4 regions of the Pantoea sp. GW821-FHT03E06 genome follow, and region 3 is predicted to be linked to each of the others. Evidence: riboswitches for the same ligand, from Rfam matches in the RefSeq annotation. Region 3 holds a riboswitch; each other region holds the start of a gene.
The links. A riboswitch is a leader RNA that binds a small molecule or an ion and turns the genes downstream of it on or off. The one in region 3 is predicted to bind thiamine pyrophosphate.
Positions count from the first base shown of each region.

Region 1 (7,662 bases), on a different contig from region 3:
CAACTGCCGCTTCGGCGATCCAGAAACCCAACCGATCATGCTGCGCCTGCAGTCGGATCTGGTTGCGCTATGCCTGGCGGCTACCGACGGCAAACTGGATCAGCAAACCTCGAAGTGGGATCCGCGTCCTGCGCTGGGCGTGGTATTAGCGGCAGGCGGTTATCCGGGAGATTATACGACTGGCGATCAGATTCACGGTTTGCCGCTGGAAGAAGTTCCGGATGGCAAAGTCTTCCATGCAGGAACCACGATGAAAGACGATCTGGTAGTCACCAACGGCGGTCGCGTCTTATGCGTCACCGCGCTGGGTGACGATGTTGCTGCCGCACAGAAGAACGCTTATGCGCTAGCGCAGCACATCTCATGGGATGGCAGCTTCTGCCGCCGCGATATCGGCTACCGCGCGATTAACCGTAAGTAAGCATTCATAGGGGGCGCTGCTTGTGCCCCTTCTCTGTTCGACTCGTCAGAAGTCACTCTCTTTCGGCTGCCAGCTGCATTCGTCGTCCGACGTTACGCGCAGCAGCTGCACGCCTTCCGGCGCTTCCAGCCATGACACCATCAATGGCGCAGCCTGGCTCTGCTGCTGGCGACCTAGCGTATACAGCGTGTCGCGATCAAAGGGCGCATTCACCAGCTTGTCATCGCACTCACGCACCTGATTGCCACCCAGCCAATGGCCCTGACGCAGCAATACGCGGCCTTCAAGTAACGCATTGCTCTGATCCAACATGCGCTGCGCATCAAAGCGATACAACTCTACGCTATCGGCGCTGACCGCTTCACGTCGTCCCGCCAGCTGGCGCTGCATAAAATTGAGGTTACCCTGATGATCGAAGCGTAAAGTGACATCATCCGGCTGCGCGCCAGCAAGATGCCTTTCCACGCTAACCAGCTGTTGCTGTTGCCAGCTGTAATCGGTTGTCTCCATCGCGTCGCCATTAAATGGCGTGAAGACGGTGCGAAGATGAACGGCTTGATGGTCGCTATTCTTGCGCCAGATGCGTACGGTGCCGCGGTCGGCCAGATAGCCGCTCGCCGTAAAGGCAGGAAGATCGGGGGTGGAGCTACAACCCGTAAGAAGCGCACCCCATAACAGGGCGCAAACGCGCTGACTAATCTGATTCAGCATGGCCGCTCCCGGCAACAAAAAGGGGCGATAACGCCCCCTCTTTTAAAGCTAAACCGCAATGCGGAAACTTACTTAACAGCGTCTTTCAGAGCTTTGCCTGAAACGAATGCTGGCACGTTAGCTGCAGCGATTTTGATCTCTTTGCCAGTCTGCGGGTTGCGACCAGTACGCTCATTGCGGTGGTTCACTTTAAAAGTACCAAAACCAACCAGTTGTACAGCATCACCTTCTTTCAGAGACTCAGTGATCGCAGCCAGGGTAGATTCCAGCGCAGTTTTAGCCTGGGTTTTAGACAGGTCAGCTTTCTCTGCGATCACATCAATCAGTTGAGTCTTGTTCATAAGTTATCCTTAAAGTGTATTTATCGCTTGCTAAGCAACGAGTGCGAGGGAAAAGCCATTCTCAGGCCTTGTTCAGCCAGCACGCACCGATAGCCACAATTTTCAGCCCCCCAAATGTAGACCAGACAGGGGGCCCATGTGAAGCCTCCAGGCGCGGTAATTCGGGCCTGAAGTCACGTTTTCTTGCCTTATTGCTGAAAAAGTATACCGATGTTACTGATTCCCGCTTCACGCAGGTCTGCACGCAGTCCTTTAATCAATTCCAGGTCGCGCTCCTCGCACTCTGACAGCAGGCGGAAAATCTCCCACTGCAGGTCCCATTCATCAATGACCGCCTGATTTTCACGCAGCTCTTCGTCGGTCATTTCACGACCGGCCTGGGTCATTTCCAGAATCGCTACGGTGGTAATCGAGGTGCGGCTCACTTCCACCGCGTGCTCCAGCGTTTCACCGCTGAGCTGGGCATGCAGCAGTTCACTTAATGCCACACAGGCATCGATCGCCGGGTGCACGCCGTAAACCTCGAAATCGTCACCGTCAGGGATGGCAGCCTCAAATTTCTCCAGCTGACCATCGAAATTGATTTTGGCATCTTTCACCGTCAGGCTTTCCCAGATCAGATCGAGGATACGGCGATAGAGTTGCGGATCGGCGAATTCAGTCTGCTGACAGAAAGCCCAATAGTTGGGGAACATACGCTCGCAGAGGCAGGCCATGAAGGTCATATGCTGCCAGCTTTCCAGCTTCGCCAGACGCAAATGGACGGGGTTTTGTAACATCAAACTTACTCTCAATAGGTTAGCTGGCGGCAGTGTACCGCAAAAGCCGGGCGCAAACAGCGTTAACGCGAATTTTGCCAGCGCAGAAAAGCCGGGCGGCCTGAAGCGACAGCATCAGCCCAGCGCGTGGGTTCAGGCAGGCGGTAACCCGCCGTACAGGCTTCTACCCAATGCAATGCGCTATCGAGGCTGACGCGATGACCCGTGGAGATAAATAGCGGATTACAGCGCGCTTTACTGCGCCATACCCAGCCAATTTGTTCACCCTTATCGATCAACGGCTGGCGACTGCCCGGCTCGGCAGCCAGATCAGCAAAACGTCCGCACAGACGCTTCTTCGCCACACCAATGGTCGGTACATCCACCAGCGAACCGAAATGCGCCGCCACGCCAAGCCGACGTGGATGAGAAATACCATGGCCATCCACAAACAGCAGATCGGGCTGCTGGGAAAGCTGCTGCCAGGCTTCCAGCAGCGCGGGCATTTCGCGGAAAGATAAGAAACCCGGGATGTAGGGCATGGTGGTCGCCACGCGCGCAATGCGATGTTCCACCAGCGTTAAAGAAGGATACTCGAGAATAACCAGGGCAGCGCGCGTGACCTCGCCGCCCTGCTCAAAACCGACGTCGGCGCCACCAATGAAGCGCGGCGGCAGCACGTCGAAATCATCCTGCCGCACCACATCAGCAGCGCGTTGTAACTGTTCCTGGCGTAATGCGGCTAAATCCATGATTAACCTTGATGGTACGGACGAGACAAGCGATGCACTGCTTCCACAAATGCACCGGCATGCTCTGGCGGCACGTCGGGATGGATGCCGTGCCCCAGGTTAAACACATGGCCTTCACCCGTGCCAAATCCTTCAAGGATCCCTGCCACTTCCTGCTCGATACGCGCTGGCGGTGCATACAGCATGGAAGGATCCATGTTGCCCTGCAGCGCCACTTTGTCACCAACACGACGACGCGCATCAGCGATATCGGTAGTCCAGTCGAGTCCCAGCGCATCACAACCGGTCGCGGCAATCGCCTCCAGCCACTGGCCGCCACCTTTGGTGAATAGCGTAATCGGTACGCGACGACCTTCGTTCTCGTGCAGCACGCTATCGACGATTTTGTGCATGTAGTACAGCGAGAATTCGCGATAGTCGCGACCAGTCAGTACGCCGCCCCAGGTATCGAACACCATGATTGACTGCGCGCCGGCTTTGATCTGCGCATTCAGATAAAGAATGACGCTGTCCGCCAGCTTATCCAGCAACTTGTGCAGCGTTTGTGGATCGGCGTACATCATCTTTTTGATTTTCGTGAAGGCTTTGCTGCTGCCGCCTTCCACCATATAGGTTGCCAGCGTCCATGGGCTACCTGAGAAGCCAATCAGCGGCACTTCGCCTTTCAGATTGTGACGAATCGTACGCACCGCGTTCATCACATAGCCGAGCTCTTGCTCAGGATCCGGTACCGGCAGCTTGTCGACATCGGCGCGACAGGTGATCGGATGGGAGAAACGGGGGCCTTCGCCAGTTTCAAAGTAAAGCCCAAGTCCCATCGCATCGGGAATGGTGAGGATATCGCTGAAGAGGATCGCCGCGTCCAGCGCATAGCGACGCAGCGGCTGCAGCGTAACTTCACATGCCAGCTCAGCGTTCTTACACAGTGACATAAAATCACCGGCTTCAGCGCGCGTGGCTTTGTACTCCGGTAAATAACGCCCGGCTTGTCGCATCATCCATACCGGCGTGACATCTACCGGTTGACGTAACAGGGCGCGCAGATAACGATCGTTCTTCAGTTCACTCATAATAGGCTCTCTCATGCTAAGGCCGGCAGTGTAGCATTTTCACGCCGCGCTGGCGCGACACAGGGCAACGGTATCTTCGATCAGGCGACGCGCAACCGTGCCTGGCGGCGGCAACAGTGGCAAATCGTCATAGCGATACCAACCGGCATCGAGCAACTCTTTGCCGTCGTGCTGCAAGTCACCGCCAGCGTATTCGGCCATATACGCCATCATCAGTGAATGCGGGAACGGCCACGGCTGCGAAGTAACGTAGCGCACGTTTTTCACCCGCACGTTGCTCTCTTCCATCACTTCACGCGCCACCGCTTGTTCTAAGGTTTCGCCCACTTCGACGAAGCCCGCCAGCACGGTGTAAATGTTGTTGCGATGACGGGCATGATTGGCAAGCAGAATCTCATCGCCACGGCGAATGGCCACAATAATGCACGGCGCAATTTGCGGGTAATAGCGCTCGCGGCAGTGATGACACAGACAAGCGAACTCGCGCTTGCTGATATGCATTTCATGGCCGCAATAGCCGCACCAGCGATGCGATCGATAGAACTCCGCCAGCTGCACGCCGCGCCCGGCGATCTGGAACAGACCGACATCTTGATCAATCAGTTGGCGGACCGAGCCCATGCTGTCTGGACGCGCTTCCCGCACGAGCCAGACGTTTTCGCCCTGCCATTCGCCAATCAAAATGCCGTGGCTGCCACTGAGTCCAAAATCGGTGGATAAGCCATGCGGCAGTTCGCCCTGCGGTAACCAAAGTTTTTGCTCATGGCTGACAATCCACCATCCAGCGTCTAAGCTTGAGATCTCACGTTGCATCTTAATCGTTGTCCTTAGCGTTAAACCGCACGCTGAAACTCTAATATTAAGTGTGTAATAAACAACTATAACCTACCTGGAGCCCCATATGCTTAACCAGTTAGATGACCTGACAAAGCGTGTCGGCGGCGGAAATGAATTGGTTGATTCATGGTTGCGCGCCCGTCGACAGCTGCTTGTCACGTACTACGAGCTTATTGGCCTGAAGCCACAAAAAGATGCGTTAACCGCGCTGGATGAACAAGCGCTGGATGCATTTTGCCACAATCTGGTGGATTACCTTTCTACCGGTCATTTTAGCGTGTATGAACACATTATTAGTGAGATGCAGGGTGATAACCCCTTAATGGCTGCCGCGCAAATTTATCCGGCACTTGAGGCGAACACTGACCGCATCATGCAGCTCTACGACAGTCATTTGCAGCAAGCGATTAACGACGATAACTGTGTCGATTTTCAGCAGGCGCTGTCCGAAGTCGGCGAAGTGCTGGAATCGCGCTTCACGCTGGAAGATAAGCTGGTACAACTCGCCTGGGATAACCAGCTGGCGCATCTACCGGTTGCCAATGACAGCGTCATCGCCCGCCCGGCCTGAATGCCCGCAGTTGTAAAAAACTTGTTATTCGAGAAAAGCCCTCTTATGCTAAATGGGCTTTTTTTATGAGCCTCTTCCAGAAAAATGAAGAGTCAGGTTTTGCGATATAAGCGTAGCGTGCGCAGCCAGTTTGCACTCGGACAGCGCGCAGGGACCGGAGCGTACACGAAGTACGTGACGGCCACGAGCACTGCCCAGGTGCAAAATGGCAAGCAAAGTAGCTTATATCGTAAAACCCAACACCTTGTCGGAGTGCCCTTAGGGGCTGAGACCGTTAATTCGGGATCCGCGGAACCTGATCAGGTTAGTACCTGCGAAGGGAACAAGAGTAGATATCATCAGCACGATGTCGGCTTATGCCGTTATCGTATCTGTTACTCCTTCCGAACTCTGGGCAAGCAACTTCCAACTTTTATAGGAAATTTGCTATGTCTGCTAAAACCTCTCGTCGTGAACAACGTGCTCAGGCGCAGGAATTTATCGATTCCCTCCAGGGAACCGCTTTTCCGAACTCAAAACGCATCTGGATCACCGGCAGCCGCGCGGATATTCGCGTGCCCATGCGTGAGATTCAACTGAGCCCAACGCACACCGGCGGCAGTAAAGACGATCCACAGTATGAGCCGAATGAACCGGTGCCGGTATACGACACGGCCGGTGCTTATGGCGATCCTGAAGCCACGATCAATGTGCATCAGGGGCTCACCAGGCTGCGCACCAACTGGATCGAAGCGCGCGGCGACAGCGAAACCATTCACCAGCTGAGTTCCCGTTACACCCAACAGCGTCTGGCAGATGAAGGCCTGGATCATTTGCGTTTTGAGCATCTGCCACAGCCGCGCCGCGCCAAAGTGGGTCGCTGCGTTACCCAACTGCACTATGCACGTCAGGGCATCATCACGCCGGAGATGGAGTTTATTGCGCTGCGTGAAAACATGGGCCGCGAGCGTATTCGTGGTGAAGTGCTGCTTCAGCAGCATCCCGGTCACAGCTTTGGCGCCAACCAGCCGGAAAATATCACCGCGGAGTTTGTCCGTCAGGAAGTGGCCAGCGGCCGCGCCATCATCCCTGCTAACATCAACCATCCCGAATCCGAACCGATGATCATTGGTCGCAACTTTCTGGTGAAGGTGAATGCCAATATCGGCAACTCGGCGGTCAGTTCTTCGATTGAAGAAGAAGTGGAGAAACTGGTGTGGTCAACGCGCTGGGGGGCAGATACCGTGATGGATCTCTCTACCGGACGTTATATCCATGAAACGCGCGAATGGATTCTGCGTAACAGCCCCGTGCCGATTGGTACGGTGCCGATTTATCAGGCGCTGGAAAAGGTGAACGGTATTGCCGAAGACCTCAACTGGGAAATATTCCGCGACACGCTACTGGAACAGGCGGAGCAAGGCGTCGATTACTTCACTATCCACGCTGGCGTGCTGTTGCGCTATGTACCCATGACGGCTAAACGACTCACCGGCATTGTGTCACGCGGCGGATCAATCATGGCGAAATGGTGCCTGTCGCACCATACCGAAAGCTTCCTGTATCTCCACTTCCGCGAGATTTGTGAGATCTGTGCTGCCTACGATGTGGCATTGTCTTTGGGCGACGGCCTGCGTCCGGGCTCAATTCAGGATGCCAACGACGAGGCGCAATTTGCCGAGCTGCATACGCTAGGCGAACTGACGAAAATTGCCTGGGAATATGATGTGCAGGTGATGATTGAAGGTCCGGGCCATGTGCCGATGCAGATGATTCGCCGCAATATGACCGAGCAGCTGGAGCACTGCCACGAAGCCCCTTTTTATACGCTCGGTCCACTCACTACCGATATCGCACCCGGCTACGACCACTTCACTTCCGGCATCGGCGCGGCAATGATTGGCTGGTTTGGCTGCGCCATGCTGTGTTACGTGACGCCCAAAGAGCACCTCGGTTTACCGCATAAAGAGGATGTGAAGCAGGGGCTGATCACCTACAAGATCGCCGCACACGCTGCGGATCTGGCGAAAGGCCATCCGGGCGCGCAGATTCGCGATAATGCGATGTCCAAAGCACGTTTTGAATTCCGCTGGGAAGATCAGTTCAACCTGGCACTTGATCCGCATACCGCTCGCGCCTACCACGACGAAACCTTGCCGCAAGAATCGGGAAAAGTGGCGCACTTCTGCTCGATGTGCGGCCCCAAATTCTGCTCGATGAAA
Region 1 covers NZ_JBWKUG010000001.1:262,994-270,655, reverse strand. Annotated here, with positions in the region: gene purD (phosphoribosylamine--glycine ligase) at 1-421, shown strand, start outside; gene AC07WB_RS01245 (DUF1481 domain-containing protein) at 467-1,132, opposite strand; gene hupA (nucleoid-associated protein HU-alpha) at 1,201-1,473, opposite strand; gene AC07WB_RS01235 (YjaG family protein) at 1,662-2,252, opposite strand; gene nfi (deoxyribonuclease V) at 2,315-2,983, opposite strand; gene hemE (uroporphyrinogen decarboxylase) at 2,986-4,053, opposite strand; gene nudC (NAD(+) diphosphatase) at 4,093-4,866, opposite strand; gene rsd (sigma D regulator) at 4,955-5,461, shown strand; TPP riboswitch at 5,700-5,800, shown strand; gene thiC (phosphomethylpyrimidine synthase ThiC) at 5,890-7,662, shown strand, end outside.
Region 1: it holds a riboswitch for thiamine pyrophosphate, as region 3 does, so the genes downstream of both, thiC (phosphomethylpyrimidine synthase ThiC) here and AC07WB_RS22005 (FAD-dependent oxidoreductase) in region 3, are expected to answer to the same signal.

Region 2 (7,662 bases), 470 kb from region 3:
TTTATTACTTCAAGCTGCCGGAAGTTTCTGTTTTGCAGTTGATAATCTAAGTATGTTTTTAGCAGTGAGAAAACAATATTTCGCTCTTTTACTAACTGCGCTACCCCCATCAGGAATCGATTATCTTCGATCGCCTGTTTTTTACAAACATCATAATATTCATCAGTAAAACACGATGCATAAAATGAAAGCCGGGTCGCCCCTTTATTGATCTTACTGACTTGATCCGAAACGGCATCAATAACGCCTGCAACCGCATTGTCGAGTTTTTCTGCCAGAATCCTTTGCGCCTGAAGCTGCCGTATCACCGCATCACTGTGGTACATAAATATCCCTATCGTTAATTCTGTTAACCACAAAAACTATAGGGAAATGATAAAATTCAGTGAAGCTAAATTTTAGCCAGTTGTGATCCGTATTCATAAAAATAACATCGCTGAAAACCGCCCTTAGCAATGCGATTTACTCTTTCAACTAAGGAAATTTCTGAGGTAGATCAGTTAGCGTATTATCTATAATTTAATGCGCTAACTCACCGTTGATTAGCACAATTAGTTGCGGCGCGATTATCGCGCGTATTGCTGACAGCACTGCGCCCATCCACATATTGCGCAATAAATTGCGCCGCTACGACGCGTGCAGATAGGTTTATGCGCACGCATCAGCTCATCACCAATCCACCATCCACATACAGCGTCTGCCCGGTGACAAACTCGCTCCAGTCTGATGCCAGAAACAGCACCGGTCCGGTGATATCTTCCGGCCGTGCGATGCGGCGCAGCGGGGTTTGTGCGGTGAGGAAATCGCGCACCTCTTCGCGCGTTGCCTGGCTGGCATCGGTGGGATAAACCAATCCCGGAGCCACGCAGTTGACGCGAATCCCCAGCGGGCCGAGTTCTGTGGCCAGCGTGCGGCTAAAACCGATCAGCCCCGCTTTCGCAGTGATGTAATCGTGATAAGGCACGGAAGGACGCGCCACCAGATCACTGACGATATTGACGATGCTGCCGCGCACCCGTGCGCGCATCAGCGGCAGCGCCGCCTGGCACAGGTTATAGGCGGCTTTGACCGAGCCATCGAACTGTGCCTGATAGGCTGACCACGGCGTTTCCCAGAAACGCTGGCGATGGTCGGTATCAAACACATAGGGGGCAAAGGCGTTGTTGATTACGGCATCAAGGCAGCCGGTGGCGCTGACGATCTGCTCCATCATGGCGTTGACCTGCTGCTCAGAGGTGACATCTGCCGCGATGGCTAATGCCTCGCCGCCCAGCGACCGGCACGCCTCAACCACGCTAGCGGCGGCGTCTGCATTGCGCAGATAATTGACCACCACAAAAGCGCCTTCCGCGGCGAAGGCTTTGGCAAGGGCAGCGCCAATACCCCGGCTTGCACCGGTAACCAGCACCGTACGGTTAGTGAATTTCATTAAAGGCTCCTGAAATATGGGATGTGAATCTTAGAGGTGTCTGGGTATGTATGAATGCGCGCCCTACAAAACGCATATCAGTCTGCATAGGGCGCGAATCGTTCAGCCGCCGCCTCTGCGCCCTGCTCGATCTCGGTGATAGTGACCAGATCAAGCAGGCTAAAACGGCCATCGTGATGCCAGCCCGCTTCAGGCGACGTCATGTCACCGAACGCCGTAATGCGGGTAACACCCGCCTGGCCCAGCAAAGCGGAAAGACGAAACAGTTCGGCAGGCGTTGCAGCCACGCCTGCCGTCTGGAGAACCTGGCGCTGCTGCGCTAACGCCTGTATGGCCTCCTCCAGCGCATCAACGGCGACCACTTTCAGCGTGCGTCCGAGTGCGGAAGGTAACAGCGCTTCCGCTTGTGCCACGCTCACCACCGCCCAGCCGTCGGTGGGATGGCCGTAAAGCGTTCGGCCATCCGCCAGCGCACGCATCTCTTCGCCATTACGCCATGCCGCGAGGCTGTTCATCTCTTCAATAGCCAGTGGGCGGCGCGGATGTTTACGTGCCAACGCGGCAAGTTCATGCGCGATATAGGCGGCGAATTCGTCCGATGACACCGCTCCTCCGCGCTCGACAAACAACATCTGCGGCGAGTAGCAGCCGGCCTGGTCGTAACGCATCACGTCATAAGCCACGCGTCGTGCCAGTTGTGCGCCCTGACGGGTATTGAGCGCCGAGGCGGCTACCAGCCCAACGCTGATTTTATGGCCATGCGGCAGGAAACGCGTGGTGACAGGCAAACGCTGCTGAATGGCGGCGAGCGTGTTGTTGCCACCATAGGCCAGCACCACATCCGCTTGCCGTAACCAGGTCGGCTCAGTTTCCGCGCTGCCGCCCTGCCACCAAACCACCGCCAGACACGCGCCAAGTTGAGGATCGATTTCGGCCAGCAGCTGCGCAAACCAGCTCGCCATCAGCGGTTCATTGCCGGGTAATTTGCCAATGGTGCCGGCCTTCACCAGCAAACCACAAATCAGGCTCCACAGCGGTAAGCCCGGCACATTGCCAGCCCAGATATGCAGCAGGAGTTCCGGGCCAAACGCACGGGCAAAACCGCCTTTGGGCCGTGGCTGAAAATCATCCAGCATCTGCGGATGGGCGAAGTCCTCCGCCAGAAAGCGCTTAAGCTGCGGCTGGCGAAATGTCTTGAGATAACCGGTGAGGCCAAGGCGCACCATGTCTGCGTCATAGCCCGTCACGATCGGCAGCAGCTTTTCGGCCTTAATGCGCAAGGGATGCGTGCGATCCAGCAGTCGCGCCACCGCTTCATCAATAATGGTGATGATCTGCGCCACGCTCAGCTGATGCAGATAGGCGCGCGCATTGGCGCGTACGCGGGCAGTCAGCGCGATGATTTGCGCTTCGTCCAGCGCCGGAACATCCACTTCCACGATCTCACTACCCTGACCAAATCGCAGCGTGTGCCATTGCACTTCGCTGGCGCATAAGCCCGGCAGATGCCCCGCCACTTCTTTCACGGATTCACCTGCGCGGCAGCCAGAAAATCTTCCATGGTCAGTGAGCATCCCTTTGCATCCGCGCCGTTTACCCGTCCAAGCAGGTGAAAACCACCAGGCACGATGATGCCTGCATCCTCCGTCAGCAAAGCGGAAACGGAATTGAAATGGGCCAGATCGTGATGTACCAGCACGCCAACTTCGCCATCGGGCATGTCGTCGCCGGTTAATGGGTTCACAACACGCGTGCGGATCCAGTGCGGGCCGGATTTGACCGGCGGGCAGATTTCATTGCCCTCGTCATAAAATTGCGTGCTGATTTCCGTCATGCCGTACATGTTGATGCACTGCGCGCGTGGAATGCCAAAGGCATTGGCAAGCGATGTGTAAAATGCCTCTGCGGCAACCTCGCGGGATTGGCCTTTAAATCCGCCGGTGTCAAGAATACGGCTGCCGGCGGGAAGGGAGAAACGACGCTGCTGGCGCTGCATTTCGTCCAGCAGCGGTACAAAGCTGTAGCTGGCACCCAGCAGCGCATAGGGTTCACCGCTGTGTTCAGCCTGCTCAAGCGCGGCGAATACGCGTTCCACGTCGAGGCCGTGTTCACCCACCATCACTTCACTTGCGGGTGTACCAAAGGCCTGTACCGCCAGCGCCAGGTATGTCGCCAGCGAGGAGTTCGGCATCGCGACGGTATCCGGAAACAGAATCCCCATACGAATGCGATCGACGCCTGCCATAAAGCGCTGGCGGAAATTCAGCATCATCGAACATTGCCAAACGTCCAGCGTTGGATGGTAGCTGCGACCTTTGACTGTACCGGTGGTGCCGCTGGTCATAAAAACAGCCTGCATCGCTTCGATGGGGCCACAGCTCAGGGTAAAGTCTTTGAAAGCGGTAATCGGAATCGCCGGAATATTGCGCCAGTGTTTGACCGTCAGCGGCGTGCGTCCTCGCTGGATGGCGAAGCGGCGATAGGGTTGGTTGTGGGCGAATTGATAGGCGAAGATTTCGAGGGCCAGCTGGTTGAAATCGTCATCCGAGCTGTCGCTGCGCTGGAGGAAAGCCAGCAACGTTGAGATTATTGCCGATTCGGTCATGTTCGTAGCCACCTTTGCGATTGCATTAAAACTCCCCGGCATCACCCGAAGAGCGCGAACTGTCCGCTACAAAGCACAAAGATGGAATCAGGGCGTGCAAGCCCTGCGGTTCCGCATCCCTACGCCGGTATTAGCCGGATCAGGTTCGGAGGGTCACTACGATGCCAGTAAAAAACACCAGCCGGTAGAATCTCAGCCCCCTAACAGGGCACCCCTTGGAACAAGCCGCAGTCTAGGATGGCGCCTGATGATGTGTCAATAGGAGTAAAAAGACGGCTGATGTTGCACGGCATCTTTGCCTGACCGGCATTTATTGCATGTTGCCTTATACTTAGTTCATGGCTTTGCGTAAGAGGTGAAATATGGCGGGCGGTTGGTCTGATGATGGTGCAGTAAACAAACAAATTGATGCCACGGTAGATGATGCAGTGGCACGGGCGCGCAGTCATCTCGGACACGGTGAAAGCGCCGAGTTTTGCGACGAGTGCGGCGCTCCCATCCCGGAAGCGCGCCGTGCGGCGTTAAAGGGCGTGCGTTACTGTGTAAATTGTCAGAGTAACATCGATAAAAAACAGGCGGCGATTGGCGGTTACAACCGTCGCGGCAGTAAAGATAGCCAGCTAAGGTAATCAAAAGATGATCTCCCCAACAAGAAAAGTACATACCCCCAGTGACGCTAAAATATGTCCTTTGAAAATAAAATGTCCTTTGTTAACTTTGCGAGTGGCGTGGCCGATATAACACCGTCTTCAATGGTGGTGTTGAAAAGCATTACCCTCAACTGACTATCGGTGATCGTTTCCTTTAAAATCCCCTCCAACGATTTCTTATAATTTTGATTGTATAAGTTTGACTTCGTGAGCAGGTTAGCAACATCCTGCTTATGGTTTTCATATATTTCGGCCGCATTGAAGAATGAAAGCTGGTGATAATAATCATTGGCTTTATTTAATGAGATAGATATGTCACTTGGATGATAAACAGTTTTAACACTCTCTGTGTTGATGAGGAAGATGACATCATCATTATTTTTATCAACGTAAGGATACTTATAGGGAAAAAGAAAATCTCTTTTCAAGATCGTATTGCAGTATGCACAAGAAGGAATGAAATTAGCTAACGTCAAGGAGAATAAAGAAAATACTGACTTATTATAGAAATGATCCAATTGCGCGATGGCTTCGCCTTGTTTGTCTTTTTTGTAAGTCTCGATGTACTGCCTATTACAATAAGGACAGATTGGGACATTTATTTTTTGAATAATATTATACCTCGTTTCTTTATCAATAAAAGAATAATCAAATACCTCCTCGAAATTAACGTTAATTAATTTTAATTCTTTAAGAATCAGATCATAAAACGCCCAGTACTTTTCATTACTTTTTTTGGCATCATCGATAAGATTTGCGTTTACCAGCCCAATCAGCGGAGTAATACTGTTACCTCTGAGGTCACGGTAAATGCCCTTCATTTCATGATTCTTTACATTCACAAGAGATTGGCGTTTAACATAATCAAAATACGCTTTCCCTTTGATTAAAAAATCTTTCAACAATAAATACCCGGAGATAAATAATTCTCCTTTCAACCCTTTAAGATTATTGTTGTCAAAAGGGTTAGTCAGGATAACTTCGATAAAATCATTGTCTAGCGACACATTATTTGGCAGAGTAAGTAATTTATGCTTAATGGTTAACCGCTTGCTGGCTGGTAAGGTCATCTTTTTTGAAATGAGATCGATGTAATTCTTAACGAAACTTTCATCATCAAATGGCGTACTGGCGAGATTGATCATTTCAAAGCTCCTTTTTTAATTGCGCAATACGTTTTTCAAGTTTTTCAATCTCAGCTAAAGTGCTTTCATTCTCGCCAAATGTAGAATGAAACATTTGTAAAATCCTGTTTTTTATTAATGGATCACCGATTAAGTCAATTACATTTCTGGCACTACTTACAGTATATTCTGCGGTGTTCTCACCCCTAATGAAAGCAATTAACCCTGCTATTTTCGTATTAGCAAATTCTCCAATGGGCGAATCTAAAAAAAAGCTATCATTAATAATGTCATAGATGTTACTGCCGAAACCAAAGTTAGAGTGAGAAACGGACAGGCTATCACTCACTCGAGAGATTCTCAGGATGTTCTCTTTCGGCAAATCGCTAATAAGATACGGTGAATGCGTTGTCATTATTATTTGAAATCCTGCCGTATCTTTATACTTATTTAATACCGAAAGCAGTCGACTAAGAAACGTTCTGTTCCATTCGGGGTGTAAATGCCGATCTATTTCATCAATTAATATGAGGAATTTTATTCTACCATACTCAAGGTTAGTTTCTATTTTGCTGTATATCGAAGCCATGATCTTGATAATTGAAAACTCACCATCACTTTTTTCCGGGAACTTAATTTTGAAAGGATTAACTATACAGCCTTTACTGCGTAACGTTAGCAAATCAAAAACCCTACTATCATACTGACCTAATGTTATGGTTAAGCAGCACTCGTTATTATTATAAGTGAAATAATTCTCCGGGAATTCTTCCAGAAGATTGACAATAGCGCTCCAATCCATTTCAGTAGGAATCCCATGAACCTTGTCGGCGATATTCACAAATTCATAAAGTCTATCTAATAGAAAATACTTTATTCCAGGATAATCATTAAGCTTACCGCTATACAAGTTATTATTATAAACCATAAATTTTGCAGCAATTTTTTTATCTATTGATTGATCAATGCTGTCAGGAAAAGGGTCTTTCGAGCTTAATAACATGTGTTCGTTAATCAGCATTTCAAGCATATGCAATATAAACAAGTGTTTGCCATTTTTTATTTTATCGAATTTTTTAATACCTCTTTGATAAATCCTTTCCTTTGTATAAAATCCATCCAATTCATCATATAGAAGAATATTATCTAAATCACTGATGTCGGAAGATGAAAACCGTGAAGGAATAAAGAGTTTCACATGATCATGTTTAACTCTATCATCTAACTCGGCATATTCTTCAAGAAGGTATTTATACACCCATTGATTTTCGATTAATAAATAATCTCTTTTAAATGAGATATTAGCATCCTCCTGAAAACTAGGCTTCCTTTTTTTCATTTCCGCAAAATGCAACACAACAGATTGATTTTTGAAGAGATTTATCTTCTCGGCATTGAGATCCCACTGATATATGGCACCAGGATTTTTTTCGTTAAAATAGAAAATAAAATCCTTTTCGACCTGGATGGGACTGCAAAGTAGCAATTCAGAGTTGTATCCCTCAACCGCAAAGAGATCATCTTCAAGGTGGTAAACTGCAAACCATTCAGCGGGAGAAAGCTCAAACCTACGGTCTATTTTTTGCAGACCTAAAAGTGACAAAAGTGTGCTTTTACCTACACCATTCCTCCCTACCACTGCGTTAATATTGGTTATATGTTTATCAAACAAACCTGAGGCACTATTATCATTAGGGCCAATATCTATTTTTTTATCTTTTTTATTGTAAGCGACCTTATAAGATCCATTAAATGCAAACTCCAGGTCGTAACTTTGACCTCTGACTGTTTTTACATAGATAAACAATAATTCCATTTAAACGTCCTTTTACGCTTGTAAGCTCGAAAGTGGTA
Region 2 covers NZ_JBWKUG010000002.1:74,561-82,222, reverse strand. Annotated here, with positions in the region: gene AC07WB_RS19985 (hypothetical protein) at 1-326, opposite strand, end outside; gene AC07WB_RS19980 (3-oxoacyl-ACP reductase) at 662-1,429, opposite strand; gene AC07WB_RS19975 (acyl-CoA reductase) at 1,507-2,955, opposite strand; gene AC07WB_RS19970 (LuxE/PaaK family acyltransferase) at 2,952-4,034, opposite strand; TPP riboswitch at 4,134-4,260, opposite strand; gene AC07WB_RS19965 (DksA/TraR family C4-type zinc finger protein) at 4,397-4,663, shown strand; gene AC07WB_RS19960 (hypothetical protein) at 4,711-5,829, opposite strand; gene AC07WB_RS19955 (AAA family ATPase) at 5,831-7,624, opposite strand.
Region 2: it holds a riboswitch for thiamine pyrophosphate, as region 3 does, so the genes downstream of both, AC07WB_RS19970 (LuxE/PaaK family acyltransferase) here and AC07WB_RS22005 (FAD-dependent oxidoreductase) in region 3, are expected to answer to the same signal.

Region 3 (7,662 bases):
GAGATTTGCCAGGCCAAAGATGGGCGTGGAAGCACTCGCCATATTACGCTTTTCCATTAATCCGGCGCGACGGGCCGCCTGTCCGGCTTCTATTGCCAGACGAAATGCGTTTGCCATCTCGATCGGATCGCCCGCTTTGGCGACGGCGGTATTCAGCAGGATGCCATCGAAGCCCATTTCCATCGCCTGCGCCGCCTGTGACGGCGCGCCAATGCCGGCATCAATGATCAGCGGCACATCGCTAAACCAGGCACGCATCGCGCGCAGGCCGTCGATATTGCGCAGTCCCTGGCCGGAACCGATCGGCGCGCCCCACGGCATCAGCAGCTCGCAGCCTGCCGCCAGCAGTTTTTCGCCAACGATCAGATCTTCAGTGGTGTAGGGAAACACCTTGAACCCGTCTTCGCTGAGAATGCGCGCCGCTTCCACCAGCGCGAACGGATCGGGCTGCAGCGTGTCGGCGTGGCCAATCACTTCCAGTTTGATCCACGCGGTATTAAACAATTCTCGCGCCATATGCGCGGTGGTGACCGCCTCTTTCACCGTGTGACAGCCGGCGGTATTCGGTAACACGCGAATGTTGAGTCCGGTCAGCAGTTCACGAAATGCCGCGCCCGCAGCACCTTCACGCCGCAGGCTAACGGTGATGATTTCAGTGCCAGACGCGGCAATCGCCTGCTGCAAAATGGCGGGCGAAGGATATCCGGCGGTGCCGAGCAGGAAGCGCGATTGTGGGTCAACATCGTAAAACATCGTTTAGCCTCCCTGCATCGGTGACAAGACTTCGAGCTGGCAACCTTCATCCAGCAGCTGCGTGTCGTAGTGGCTTTTGGGCACAAAGGTGCCATTAAAGGCGGTAGCGACGCAGGCCACATCAATTTGCTGCTCGATCAGCAGTTCGCTCAGGCTTTTTGCTTCGGTGCTGATAGCGCGCCCGTTAAGCTGAATAATCATAAGATTGCTCTCCAGATAGGCGCTGCATCAGCTGTTCAGCCAGCATCGGTGCCAGCAGAAAACCGTGGCGATACATGCCGTTGAGATAGAAGGTGTGATTTTGATAGTGAATATCCGGCAGATTGGCCGGATAGGCCGGACGCAGCCCGCTGCCGCTCTCAATTACCCGCGCCTCCGCCAGCGCCGGATGAATGGCGTAAGCGGCACTGAGTAACTCCATCATGGCGCGGGCGCTGATTGGGCTGGCGTCATCGCTCTCAATCATGGTAGCGCCGAGCATAAAATGCCCGCCGCGACGCGGCACCAGATAGCAGGGAAAACGCGGATGTAGCAGGCGAATCGGACGGGAGAACTGCACCTCATCGCTGTGCAGAATCAGCATCTCGCCGCGCACGGCGCGCAGGCGCGGCAATTCGGGCGCGGCATGAATGCCACGGCAATCGATAATCTGGCCGCTCGGCGCATGCGAGTTGAAGGCTACGCCGCGCGCAATCAGCTTCTCACGCACTTCCTGCAGCGCCAGGCGCGGGTCGAGGTGCGCTTCCCGAGCGAAAAACAGACCGCGCGCAAAGCGCCCTTCCAGCGCCGGTTCAATCGCACCAGGTTCAACCCATTGATGCTGCTCGGTCATGCGGGCAAAGCGGTTAAGCTCCTGGCTGTCGCGCGGCGGCGCCACCACCAGCGTTCCCTGATGTGCAACGCTGCTGACGCGCTGTTGCCACCACGCGGCGGCGTGCTGTCCAAGGGTTATCACCTCACGCGGCGCGCTTTCGGCTTCACACCAGGGCGCCAGCATGCCGCCGGCATACCACGATGCCGGGCGCCGCGATGCATCGTCGATCACCTCAACGTCTTCGCCGCGCTCTGCCAATAATGTTGCCACGCACAAGCCGGCCACGCCGCAGCCTAGCACGCTCCAGCGGCTCACAGCGCAGGTTCCATGATGTTCAAAAAGGGGAAATTCACATCGGCCTCTCAGTGTTGACTGAGACCCGCAGATACAGGTGAAGGGAAATGGCGCCACGATCGAGCTTGCCTTAGCGCCAGACAGCCAAGCTAACAGACTGTCAGTCTTCCTACGCCAGTATCAACTGGGTCAGGTTCAAAGGGTCGCTAAGCCGCGCAGTGCGCTATTAGCCTCTCAGTCTCTGTGGCGAGACTCCCCCGACGCGTCTATTTGTATTGCAGGCGATGGTCGCCGTCAAGCGCGGAATAACTGCATTAAGGGTGTGGTTAAATTGTCTTCTCCATACTTAAACCCATCATACTTCGAGCTGCAGGTGCGTTGGCTGCGCGTGTCCACCCCAGTCACATACTTCAGTATGCTCCTGGGGATGAACCCACTTGCCGCCTTCCTGCAACTCGAAGTATGACGGGTTTTGCGTCGGTAGATTACAAACGTAACATATGGTATACAAACACATTATTTTATGAGCAAGAACAAATTACAGGTGATGTCGAAATAACCATGAACACTATTAAAATTGCATTTATTAAAGCCGGATGGCACAAAGAAATTGTCCATAATGCCCTGGTAGGTTTCGAAAAAGAATTAGCCGATCAATCTATTGCCGCGGAATTAAAAGTGCTGGAAGTGCCTGGCGCATTTGAAATGCCGCTGTTGGCTAAGCGTTTGGCTGAAACCGGCAAATACGATGCAATTGTCTGCGCGGCGCTGGTGGTGGATGGCGGCATCTATCGCCATGATTTCGTTGCAGCAGCGGTGGTTGATGGCCTGATGAATGTGCAGCTCACCACTAACGTACCGGTGTTTTCCGTTTCATTGACACCGCATAACTTCCAACCGGTAGACGTCATCGAAAACTTCTACACCGAGCATTTCATCAAGAAAGGCAAAGAAGCCGCACGTGCTGTGCTGGCTATTCATAATCTGTCGATTGATTGAAACGTTAAAAAGGGAACACCTTATCAGGCATTCCCTTTTTATTTATTCTGACTTTCTATTGTTCATATTCAGAATAGTGCCAACCTTGCCAGCTTCACTATTTGGCACTCATCAAACGATCGTCCTTCATATGTCTGCGCGGTTCTGAAGGGTTAATATCACACTCTTTTGGCAACAACAGCGTAAAGATCCCCGCAATCACCAGCGAACCCGCCAGCCAGCAGATTGCCACGTTTTGGCTATAGAGCAGCGTCATGATGCCAACTAAGTACGGCCCACAGAATCCCCCCAGATTGCCAAGCCCATTAATCACGCCGCGTGCGCTACCCGCCACTTCCGGCGCAGCGATACGTCCGGGAATAGACCAGAACGGACTGGTCGCTGCTTTCAGGAAGAAGCCGCATACCACCAGCGCGATATAGGCGGCAACCACGTTCTCATGCAGCACCACCGAAGCCAGCAAGGCAGCAGCGAAGCAGAACAGCGAGACCATTACCCACAAACGTCGCTTACCGGTGCGATCGCTCAGCCAGGAAATCGCATAGATACCGAGCACTGTCGCCACAAACGGAATGGCGGCCAGCAGGCCGACGCCCGCCATGTTGGTGCCGGTGAGATTTTTCAGGATACTCGGCAGCCACAGCGTGTAACCGTAATCGCCAGTTTGGTAGAAGAAGTTAAGCGCCACGAGCTTCATCAAACCTGAATTACGGAACACCGCTTTTAACGGGGCTTTACTAAGCGGTGCTTTTTGGCGATGTTGCGCCTTTTCACGCGCCAGTTCGCGCAGCAAATACGCCTTTTCACGTGCGGGTAACCAGCGCGCCTCTTCTGGACGATCGGCGATTACCAGCCACCACACCAGCAGTACAGCGGCAGAAAGCAGACCTTCAATAATGAACAACCAGCGCCAGTCCAGCACGTTAATGATGTAGCCGGAGATCGGTGCGGTAAACATGCCGCCCAACGGCGCAAACATCATTACAAAAGCATTAGCGCGTCCCAGCTCCTTTTCTGGAAACCAATTGCTGACCATGGTTAACACTACCGGTAACATGCCACCTTCCGAGATACCCAGCACGAAACGCAGCGCCAGCAGCTGATAATGGTTGGTAACAAAGCCGGTGGCGATAGACACCACCATCCATGCTGCCAGCGACCACGCAATAAAACGTTTACCGCTGCCATTTACGGCGATACGTCCACCTGGCACTTGCAGGAACAGGTAGCCGATAAAGAAGATGCCACTTACCACACCCGCCATTTGACTGCTGATCGCCAGATCTTGATCCATGCCGCCAGGCAGCGCAAAGCTGATGTTGACGCGATCCATGAATGAGACGATGCAGGTAATGAGAATGGGGGCGATAACGCGATACCAACGCGTTCCGGGGATTTTTTCTTGCATGCTGCCCTCTCCATGTTAAGCCGGGTTGCTTAGGTTCAAGGCTTTCTATTAAAGAGAGTATGGGAATAATTATTGCGATCTTAATCACTGCAATTAATGTTAAGAAATTGTGTTACTTACGCTGTGATCGTGCGAGCAAATTGGCGTGACTATAAAAGCATCGTATTGGTATTTATAGAAATAATACGTACTCGCCCTTATAGAACCATTAATTTTTTCTATTTTTTTAGCAGCGCAACGCAGAACCCCAAGACAGGTCTGGTAGTTATTTGTCCAGGGTGGGAGCAGTAATTCGCATCGTTCGGGCTGGCATATCTCCCACATTCGGAGGGAGACTAATAGGATATTTGTAACGTTTTTGTAGCAGAAGCTTTCATGATTTAACCAGGTGCGCATGAATGCGCACCCTACAAAACAGTAGGGTCGCCATTCATGGCGACCCTATGATGTTAATGATTATCGTGGGCAAAGGTGATGGATTTCCGCCGCGCATCACGTACCGCAACACCATGAATCAACAGACCTAGCACCGCCAGAATCGCGCCCACCCAACCGGTTGACTGCCAGCCTAAACCTGCTGAGATCGTGACGCCACCTAGCCACGCACCTAACGCATTGGCCAGATTAAATGCCGAGTGGTTCATCGCTGCCGCCATGGTTTGTGCATCTCCCGCCACATCCATCAACCGAATTTGCAGCACAGCCGCCAGCGCGACCATGGTGCCAACCAGCATCACGTTGATTGCACCCGCCAGGGCATAATGTGCAGCAAACACAAAGGCGCTAAGCACCAGAAACGACCACACCAGCAAAATACGAATCGTCTTTTCAATACCGCGATCGGCCAGACGACCACCCGCAATATTGCCGATAATCATGCCTAAACCAAATAGCGCCAACACGGCAGGAATCCAGCTCACCGGCATCTGTGCCAGTTCGGTCATAGTGGGTTTGACGTAGCTAAACACCGAGAACAATCCGCCGCTGCCTACTGCACCAATCGCCAGTGTGAGCAGCACCTGCTTGCGCGTTAGCGCTGACAACTCACGCAGCGGGCTGGCATTTTTATCACCCGCTACGTTGGGTACCCACAGCCACACCAAAAGCAACGTGACCAGCGCCAGACCACCCACAATGGCAAAGGCATCTCGCCAGCCAAACCATTGACCGATGGCAGTGACCGCCGGAACGCCCAGCAAATTAGCAATGGTCAAACCAAATAGCACCATCGATACCGCTTGCGCACGCTTTCTGCGCTCGACCAAACCGGCCGCTACCAGCGCAGCCACGCCAAAGAAAGTGCCATGCGGAAAACCGGCAAGAAAACGCGCCAACAGCATCGAGTAGTAGCCAGGTGCCACCGCGCTCAGCAAATTTCCGGCGGCAAACAGGCCCATTAACGTCATCAGAAAATTACGACGTGAGGCACGCGCACCCAAAACGGCCAGCAGCGGCGCGCCAATTACCACGCCGAGAGCATAAATACTGATCAGATGCCCGGCGGAAGGGATCGACACGTTGAGGCCTTTTGCTGCATCGGGCAGCAGGCCCATAATCACGAATTCGCCGGTCCCAATGGCAAAGCCACCGGTACCCAGCGCGAACAGCGCTTTCAGCACGCTTTTGCGCGGCAGCGATGCCTCGCTCAGCAGCTGAGTAAGTTGAGGTTGTATTGATGACATGAGTTTTCCGAACCACAGGTGAAGAACTCAGCCAGCATCGTGGGTGCATTGAACAGCAACCATCGTCGTAACTGAGTTAAGTAAGCGGCATATGATAGCGCAATTATGTGTTAATGGCTGGGGTAACGCTGCCGCATTGGTCGCTATGAATGGCGACGCTACGACGTAGGGTGCGCATTTATGCGCACCGGGTAACATTATCCATGACGTTGTCGGGCCAACAGCGCGGCGCCCATCATGCCGCCATGATGCGCGAACGCTCCAGGAACCACTAAACGCTGGCGCGTACTGCGCAACACATAACCCTGCACCGCCTGATCTAACGCCTCGATTAACGGCACCACAGAAGCCAGCCCGCCGCCCACCACCACGCGTGATGCGCCGGTAATGTTAATGGTGTACGCCAGCGGCTGGCCAACCAGCTGTAACCACGCCTGCAGGGTTTGCTGCGCCTGCCTGTCCTGCTGCTGCCAGCGCTTGATAATATCAATGCTGCTCGCTGTGCTGCTATGCAATGTCTGATGCAGATTTTCCAGGCCGCGCGCGCCTCCGTAACTGTCGAGGCAGCCTTTTTGTCCGCACGGGCAGCTCAGGCGCGGCAGGCGCAGCGTTTCACCATCAATCTCCACTTCAGTGAGTGTGATCGGCCCATGCCCCCATTCCCCGGTCAAACCATTTTGGCCAGTGATGATACGACCATCCGCAACTAATCCACCGCCAACACCTGAACCGAGGATGGCACCAAACACCACCTTGTGTGCTTGCCCGGCTCCCGTTAGCGCCTCCGCCAGCGTGAAGCAATCGGCGTCGTTGTGCACAATCACCCGTCGCTGCAAGATCGCTGATAATTCGTTGGCCAATCTGCGCTGATGAAAAGCAGGAATATTGCTGGCAAACATCTCCCCGGTGTCCGGCGCCACAATGCCGGCGGTGGAAATCGCCACCGGACTATCAGCAGTAAAATGCGCCTGATGTTGGGCAATCATGTGGCTGACCAGCGTGGTGAACGCCGTCCAACTGGTCGCCGGGATATTCTGCTGATCGAGAATCGTTAATGCATTTTGCGCATCCATCACGCCTAACTTGATAAATGAACCGCCCAAATCGAGGCAAATAACTGCAGGTTTACTCATAAACGTTTATCCATCACATCACGCAAGCCGTCGCCAAGGACATTGAAGCCCAGCACGGTAATCAAAATCGCCAATCCAGGGAAGAGTGACACATAGATATTCAGGCCAAGGAAGTTGCGCCCGTCGCTCATCATCGTGCCCCACTCCGGCATGGGCGGCTGCACGCCTAAGCCAAGAAAAGAGAGGCTGGCGGCAGAGAGCACTACCGCGCCGGCCGTTAGGGTTGATTGCACGATCAGCGGCCCAATCGAATTGCGCAGAATATAGTGAGTGATGATGCGCGGATAGCGCACGCCGAGCATATGTGCCGCTTCGATATACTCCATATTTTTCAATCCGAGCGTTAAATTGCGGCTCAGGCGCGCATAGACCGGTATGGAGAAGAGCGAGATAGCGATCAACATATTAGTAAGGCCTTCCCCCAGCACGCTAACAATCAGAATCGCCAGAACAATTCCCGGGAAAGCAAAGATAATGTCCATCACCCACATGATCAGGGCATCAATTTTACGCCCGGCTAAGCCGGAAATGATGCCCAGTGGAATGCCGATCGCCATTGATATCGCCACGCTCAGGCAG
Region 3 covers NZ_JBWKUG010000002.1:542,684-550,345, forward strand. Annotated here, with positions in the region: gene AC07WB_RS21995 (thiazole synthase) at 1-753, opposite strand, end outside; gene thiS (sulfur carrier protein ThiS) at 757-954, opposite strand; gene AC07WB_RS22005 (FAD-dependent oxidoreductase) at 938-1,882, opposite strand; TPP riboswitch at 2,011-2,130, opposite strand; gene AC07WB_RS22010 (6,7-dimethyl-8-ribityllumazine synthase) at 2,423-2,860, shown strand; gene AC07WB_RS22015 (MFS transporter) at 2,958-4,268, opposite strand; gene AC07WB_RS22020 (MFS transporter) at 4,718-5,950, opposite strand; gene AC07WB_RS22025 (ROK family protein) at 6,148-7,083, opposite strand; gene AC07WB_RS22030 (ABC transporter permease) at 7,080-7,662, opposite strand, start outside.

Region 4 (7,662 bases), on a different contig from region 3:
AGTTAATCAAACCTGCGCGCCCCATATAGCAGTTCGCCAACTGATAACGTACCAAATCAATCGGATTTTCCGTGGTCAGTTTGCTGTACACGCGCTCATCGGTGTGACCAAATTTCACGGCGTTATAGCCACCATTATTCTCAGCCATCTTCTGCTTAACGATATCCGCACCGATGGTGGCCGCCAGATGATTGGCCTGGCCGGTCAGATCGGCGCTGGCGTGATAATCTACCCCCTCCTTCTTGAATGCATCATTACGCAGATAGGCCCACAGTACCGTTACCATTCCCAGCTCGTGTGCGCGTTCAAACGCCGCAGAGATCTCTTCAATCTGCCGACGTGATTGTTCAGAGCCAAAATAGATGGTGGCGCCAACGGCTACCGCACCTAAATTAAACGCCTGCTCCACGCTGGCATACAGCGTTTGGTCGTATTGCGTTGGATAGCTCAGGGTTTCGTTATGGTTCAGCTTCACCATAAACGGGATACGGTGCGCGTAGCGACGCGAAACCGAAGCCAAAACGCCATATGTGGACGCCACGCAGTTGCAACCGGCTTCAATCGCCAGTTCAACGATGTTTTTCGGATCGAAATAGGCAGGATTGGCAGCAAACGATGCGCCCGCCGAGTGCTCCACGCCCTGATCGACCGGTAGAATGGATAAATAGCCGGTGCCCGCCAGACGTCCGGTGTTGTACAGGGTTTGCATGTTGCGTAATACGGTAGGAGAACGATTGTTGTCGATCATCACACGATCAACATAATCCGCGCCGGGTAAATAGAGGCTGTCCGCTGGAATGGTCATGCAGCGATGTTGAAGAAGGCTATCCGCCTCTTTGCCCAATAACTGTACGATGTCCGTCATGTTCGCTCCTGATAAATGGCTGGATTGGAACCGACACCTGTCGATTCCCCCCCAACAGCCTGGACCGGAATGCCGCAGGCTGGCAAATTGCTGACTCCATTTTTCAGACGGATTCGCAGTGAAAAAGCGGCAATCTGGCGTTACGCCCTACCACCACTGATGGAAATGGTGCACTGGCCCAATGCCTTTGCCCACTTCCAGCGAATCGGCATGCAGCAGCGCCTGCTGCAGCCAGGCTTTGGCTTCAGCCACCGTCGCCGCCCAATCATTATGCCGTGGCCGCAGTGCGGCCAGCGCCGCTGAGAGTGAACAACCGGTGCCGTGCGTGTGTTGGGTATTGACGCGCGGCGCGGTAAAACGCTGGCGTCCCGCGCGGGTGATCAGCCAATCCGGGCTCTCGGCATCACTAAGATGTCCCCCTTTCATCAGCACCGCCTCACAGCCAAGATCCAGCAGCGCATCGCCCTGCTGCAGCATGGTTTTTTCATCCTGCGCCATAGCGCACCCCAACAGTGCTGCGGCTTCCGGCAGGTTCGGCGTGATCAACGAGACCTGCGGTAGCAGCAGTTCGCGTACGCTGGCTACCGCATCCGGCGACAGCAGCGCATCGCCACTTTTGGCAATCATTACCGTATCCAGCACCACAAACGGCAGGCTGGCGCGTTTCAGCCGCTCGGCCACCACTTCAACGATCGCCGTTTCTGCCAACATGCCGATCTTTGCGCTATCAATGCGCACATCGTCCAGCACCGAATCGAGCTGCGCGGCAACAAAATCGGGTTCGATACGATAAACCGACTGCACGCCGCAGGTATTCTGCGCCACCAGCGCAGTGATGACGCTGGTGCCATACGCGCCCAGCGCGGAGAAGGCTTTCAAATCGGCCTGGATACCGGCGCCGCCACTTGGATCGGTACCGGCGATGGTTAATGCGTTGATGCGTTTCATACTGTCATCTCCAGCGTCCAGAGCGCATCAAGAAAAGCCGACGCAAAACTGCCCGGCCCCTCGACTTGACGCGCCGTGATTTCACCGGCTAGCGACATCACACGACAGGCAGCGGCCACATGCAGCAGACGCTCGCCCGGTAAGCTGGTGAAAGCCGCCACCACCGCCGACAACGCGCAACCGGTGCCGACCACCCGCGTCATCAGCGGACTCCCGCCGGGGATCGCCAACGTTTGAGTGCCATCGGTAACGTAATCCACTTCGCCGGTTACGGCGACGACAGTGTCATAGTCACGCGCCAGCTGTTGCGCAGCGCTCAGCGCGGCATCGGCCTGATGCAGACTATCCACGCCACGACCGCCCGTTGCCTGATTAGCCAGGGCGAGAATTTCTGAAGCGTTACCACGAATCGCCGCCGGATGCAGACCAAGCAGCTGCTGGCAGAATTCGGTGCGCAGAGTTAATGCGCCGACCGCAACTGGATCCAGCGTCCACGGCGTGCCGGCTTTTTGCGCGGCCTGCACCGCCGCTAACATCGCGTCTCGACGATCGCGCGTTAGCGTGCCGACGTTTATCAATAACGCATCGGCAAACCCGGCAAACTGCGCGGCCTCTTCAGCATCAATCACCATCGCCGGAGAAGCGTGCAGCGCCAGCAATACATTGGCGGTAAAGGTTTGCACCACGTCGTTGGTCATACAGTGCACCAGTGGCGCTTGCTGTCGCAGGAGGAGCAAGGATTGCGCGAGTTGCGCAGTGGAGAGAAGGTTAGGCTGTGTCATAAAGCTCCCAACCGGCGATCAAGAAGGCGAATGCGGTCAGGCATCTGACTTCCCTACGCTGGCATTATCCAGATCAGGTCAGCGGGTGTATCTCAGCCCTGTGTTACAGGGGCACCCCGAGTCATAGCATGAATGTATTGCTTCATGCCGCAGACAGGATAATGGCAGCATCAGAGCTTGTAAATCAGTGAATGCCTCGTTCATTCATCCTGAGCAAACGAGGACGTTCCACGCCGCACCACCTTAAAATCGAGACCTGTCTGAATAACGCTTGATAAATATCAAGCCCATCTCGCTTGAAAATCGGCCTAATGGCATCCCGGATTTAAAGACAGACACCGCCCACCCCAATCCGGTAGCGATAATGAAATTAAAATTCTTCAGCTTTATTCCGCATGCACATCGATGGCGCAACGTCCAAATATCCCGTAAAGGCGCAATTTCGCCAGCGGGTCGCCACTATTTTTCTACTCATGTAGAAGCACAATGCAAAAGCTGCGGTGAACGACTGCATAAAGTCTATTACCGCGATATCAGCGATGCCGAAGCAAAACGCTGGTTAGGCTAAGGACGTATAAAGATAAAAAAAAGCCCCGCAACACAGGTTACGGGGCTATTGCGTGGCTATCGCAAAAATTATTCAGCCGGTTTAGTACGAATCAGATAATCAAAGGCGCTGAGTGAGGCTTTCGCACCTTCACCGCTGGCGATGATGATCTGCTTATATGGCACCGTGGTGCAGTCGCCGGCGGCGAATACGCCTTTCAGGCTGGTTTCGCACTTGGCATCAATAATGATTTCGCCCATTTTAGTGCGCTCAACCGCACCTTCCAGCCAGGTGGTGTTTGGCAGCAGGCCAATTTGCACGAAGATACCGCTCAGCGCGATTTCATGGCTGGTTTGGTTATTACGATCGATGTAGGTCAGGCTGGTAACCTTACTACCGTCACCTTTCACTTCCGTGGTCTGCGCATTCAGAATTACGTCGACGTTTTTCAGGCTGCGCAGTTTGTCCTGCAGCACTTTATCGGCGCGCATTTCGCTGGCAAATTCCAGCAGCGTGACGTGCTCAACAATGCCGGCCAGATCGATCGCCGCTTCAACTCCTGAGTTACCGCCGCCGATCACCGCCGTGCGTTTACCTTTGAACAGCGGACCGTCGCAGTGCGGGCAATAGGTGACGCCCTTGGTGCGATACTGCTCTTCGCCCGGTACGCCCATGTTGCGCCAGCGCGCCCCGGTGGCAATGATAATGCTGCGAGATTTCAGTACCGCGCCGGATGCGGTTTCAATCGCGTGCAGACCGCCCTCTTTCGCCGCAGGAATCAGCTTAATGGCGCTCTGGGTATCAATCACATCCACGTCGTAATCATCAACGTGAGCGCGCAATGAACCAGCCAGCTTGGCGCCTTCGGTTTTCGGCACGGAGATGTAGTTTTCAATGTCGACGGTGTCGAGCACCTGGCCACCAAAGCGTTCGCCCATCAGGCCAGTACGAATACCTTTACGTGCCGAGTAGATGGCCGCTGCTGCGCCCGCTGGGCCGCTGCCGACGATCAGCACTTCATAGGCATCACGTTTGTTCAGCTCTTCCGCCGCGCGTTTATCGGCGTTGGTGTCCACTTTACCGACGATTTCCGCCAGGCTCAGACGGCCCTGACCGAACTCTTTGCCATTCAGAAATACCGCTGGCACGCCCATCACGTTGCGTTCGGTGATTTCGTTCTGGAACATACCGCCATCAATCGCGGTATGGCTGATGCGCGGATTCAGTACCGCCATCAGGTTCAGCGCCTGTACCACGTCAGGACAGTTGTGGCACGACAGTGAATAATAGGTTTCGAAATGGAAGTCACCTTCCAGCGCTACCACTTGATCCAGCAGGCTCTGCGCTTCTTTCGAAGGGTGTCCACCGGTTTGCAGCAGGGCTAAAACCAGTGAAGTGAATTCATGGCCCATTGGCGAACCGGCAAAGCGCGGACCGCTCTGGCTGCCTGGGTTAGTAATCAGGAAAGAGGGTTTACGCACCGGACGATCGTTCTCTTCACGGAAGCTGACTTTATCTGACAAGCTCGCGATATCGACCAGCAGAGTACGGATCTCTGCCGATTTAACGCCATCATCCAATGTGGCAATCAACTCAACCGGTTTCGTTAATTTCTCAAGGTAAGCCTTGAGCTGGGTTTTTAAATTGGTGTCGAGCATAGTGAGTTCCTGTCATGAAAATCGGGTGCCGTAGCACCCGATAGAGAAAGATCGAATGGCGTGATGTTGGCTTAGATTTTGCCAACCAGGTCCAGTGATGGAGCCAGCGTTGCTTCGCCTTCTTTCCATTTTGCCGGGCAAACTTCGCCTGGGTGAGAAGCCACGTACTGTGCTGCTTTCACTTTGCGGATCAGGTCAGATGCATCACGGCCAATGCCTTCTGCAGTGATTTCGATCGCCTGAATGATGCCTTCCGGGTCAACGATGAAGGTACCGCGGTCTGCCAGACCTTCGTCTTCACGCATGATTTCGAAGTTACGGGTCAGCGCGCCAGTTGGGTCACCGATCATCGCGTATTTGATTTTTGCGATGGTGTCAGAAGAACCGTGCCAGGCTTTGTGGGTAAAGTGCGTGTCGGTAGAAACAGAGTAGATATCTACGCCCAGTTTCTGGAACTCTTCATGATGGTCTGCAACGTCACCCAGTTCGGTTGGGCATACGAAGGTGAAGTCAGCCGGGTAGAAGAAGAAAACACTCCATTTACCTTCAACGTCTTTCTCGGTGACTTCGATGAATTCGCCGTTTTTGAACGCTGCGTTTTTAAATGGTTTGATCTTGGTATTAATGATGGACATGGTGACCTCCGTTAAAAGATGTGATGCAAGTTACAGAATTTTCGGGCCAACTTCTAATATGCAGACGTTATCAATCAGATAACCAAAAGCTATCAAAGCGCCGACGCCAGATTTCATGCGGCTCGCGCGGGCATTCTACACAAAAAAGCCGTTGTTCTGACAGGCTTTATCTTTTCGGCGTGAAACTGCTACTTTTGACTGATGGCTTAATCATTAACTGGTCGCCATGAATGGCGCCCCTACATTTGACCCGTGAGGATTTCGTAGGGTGCGCATTTATGCGCACCTGCAAATCACGAGAATGGAGTTGTTGAGTGCAAATACGTTCTTTTGAAGAAGCCGATCGCCCTTTTCTGCGCACGCTATATCTGGCCGCGCGTCGCCATAACTGGACGTGGCTGGCTGGCGATGATTGGCAATTAGAAGATTTTGATGCGGTGATTTTGGGTGAAACCGTATTGGTGGCCGAACTGGACGGGCATCGCGTGGGGTTTGCGGCGGTGCTGGATAACGACAACTTCCTGCATAGCCTGTATGTCGATCCGGATGCGCAAGGGCGAGGCGTTGGCAGCGCATTACTGCAAAAAGTACAGTCGCGATTTAGCTCAACGGGCGCGCTGAAATGCCTGCAACAGAATCAGGTAGCATTGGATTTTTATCTCAAACACGGCTGGCGGCGTGAAGCGGTTGGCGAAAGTGAGCAGGGAAAATATGTGCTGATGCATTTTCCGCTGGCGGCTCGCGCCAGCGAAAGTGGACGGCGTTAAACCGCGCGGAAAGCAATATCGCCCGGGATGATTTCACCCTGCCAATAGAGCTGCGCCGCGACGCGTCCTGCCAGCTGGCGATACAGCGCGGTAAAATCACTGTCAGGACGACGCACCACGGTTGGTTCACCATCATCCAGATCTTCACGCAGCGTAATGTGCAGCGGCAGCTGTGCCAGCAGGCGGGTGTGGTAATCCTCCACCAGCTTCTGCGCGCCGCCGCTGCCGAAAATCGGTTCGTGGTGGCCACATTGGCTACAGATGTGCATGCTCATGTTCTCGACCACGCCCAGTACCGGTACGCTCACTTTCTCAAACATCACCATGCCTTTGCGTGCATCGATTAACGCGATGTCCTGCGGCGTCGTCACCACTAACGCGCCGGTCACCGGCACGTTCTGCGCCAGCGTGAGCTGAATATCGCCGGTGCCTGGCGGCATATCGAGAATCAAATAGTCGAGATCCGGCCACATGGTTTCGTTCAGCAGCTGCATCAAGGCTTTGCTGGCCATCGGGCCGCGCCACACCATGGCGTTATCGTCGGTTACCAGATAGCCGATGGAGTTGGTTGCCAGGCCGTGCGCCATAATCGGCGCCATGTGCGTGCCATCCGGTGAAGTGGGACGCTGATTTTCGGTGCCGAGCATGTTAGGAATCGACGGGCCGTAAATATCCGCATCAAGAATCCCCACGCGCGCACCTTCCGCAATCAACGCCAGCGCCATATTCACGGCGGTACTGGATTTACCCACGCCACCTTTGCCAGAGCTCACCGCGATGATATTTTTCACACCGGTCGCACCTGGATGGTTTTTCACGCGCTTCAGCGTGGCAATATCGTGGCGCAGCCGCCAGTCGATGGCGCTGGCATCGGTTAAGCGCAGCAATTCTGCACTGGTTTGCGCTTTCAAAACTTCAAAGGCGCTGGCCCACGCAAACGGCATCACCAGCTCGATATGCAGCTTGTCATCCAGCAGCGCCACGTGGCGCAAAGCTTTCAGCGTGGTGAGGTTGTGTTGCAGCGTCGGATGTTCAAAGTCACTCAGCACGCCGCTGACCAGGGCCCGCAGCGCTTCAGGTGAATGATGTTGCTGGGATTGTGAAGTCATCCCTACTCCTTGTTTTTTCATCTCGCCAGATTGCGGCGGTGTCTGTTCAATAATATCAGATAGGCGCTAAAAGTGACGCGGATGTCCTGTCGTGTTTACGCCAGAGAGTGCTTCGGTTAACATCTAAACCCGATTTTTCTTCAACGGAACGCTACGCAAACATGACTCAAGTCGCTAAAAAAATTCTGGTAACGTGCGCACTGCCGTACGCAAACGGTTCAATCCATCTCGGTCACATGCTTGAACACATTCAGGCTGACATTTGGGTCCGTTACCAGCGAATGCGTGGCAACCAGGTTCACTTCATCTGTGCTGACGATGCCCATGGCACGCCAATCATGCTGAAAGCGC
Region 4 covers NZ_JBWKUG010000001.1:2,744,607-2,752,268, forward strand. Annotated here, with positions in the region: gene fbaB (class I fructose-bisphosphate aldolase) at 1-865, opposite strand, end outside; gene thiD (bifunctional hydroxymethylpyrimidine kinase/phosphomethylpyrimidine kinase) at 1,013-1,813, opposite strand; gene thiM (hydroxyethylthiazole kinase) at 1,810-2,595, opposite strand; TPP riboswitch at 2,629-2,724, opposite strand; gene AC07WB_RS12850 (hypothetical protein) at 2,960-3,163, shown strand; gene ahpF (alkyl hydroperoxide reductase subunit F) at 3,232-4,800, opposite strand; gene ahpC (alkyl hydroperoxide reductase subunit C) at 4,872-5,435, opposite strand; gene AC07WB_RS12865 (GNAT family N-acetyltransferase) at 5,750-6,202, shown strand; gene apbC (iron-sulfur cluster carrier protein ApbC) at 6,199-7,311, opposite strand; gene metG (methionine--tRNA ligase) at 7,473-7,662, shown strand, end outside.
Region 4: it holds a riboswitch for thiamine pyrophosphate, as region 3 does, so the genes downstream of both, thiM (hydroxyethylthiazole kinase) here and AC07WB_RS22005 (FAD-dependent oxidoreductase) in region 3, are expected to answer to the same signal.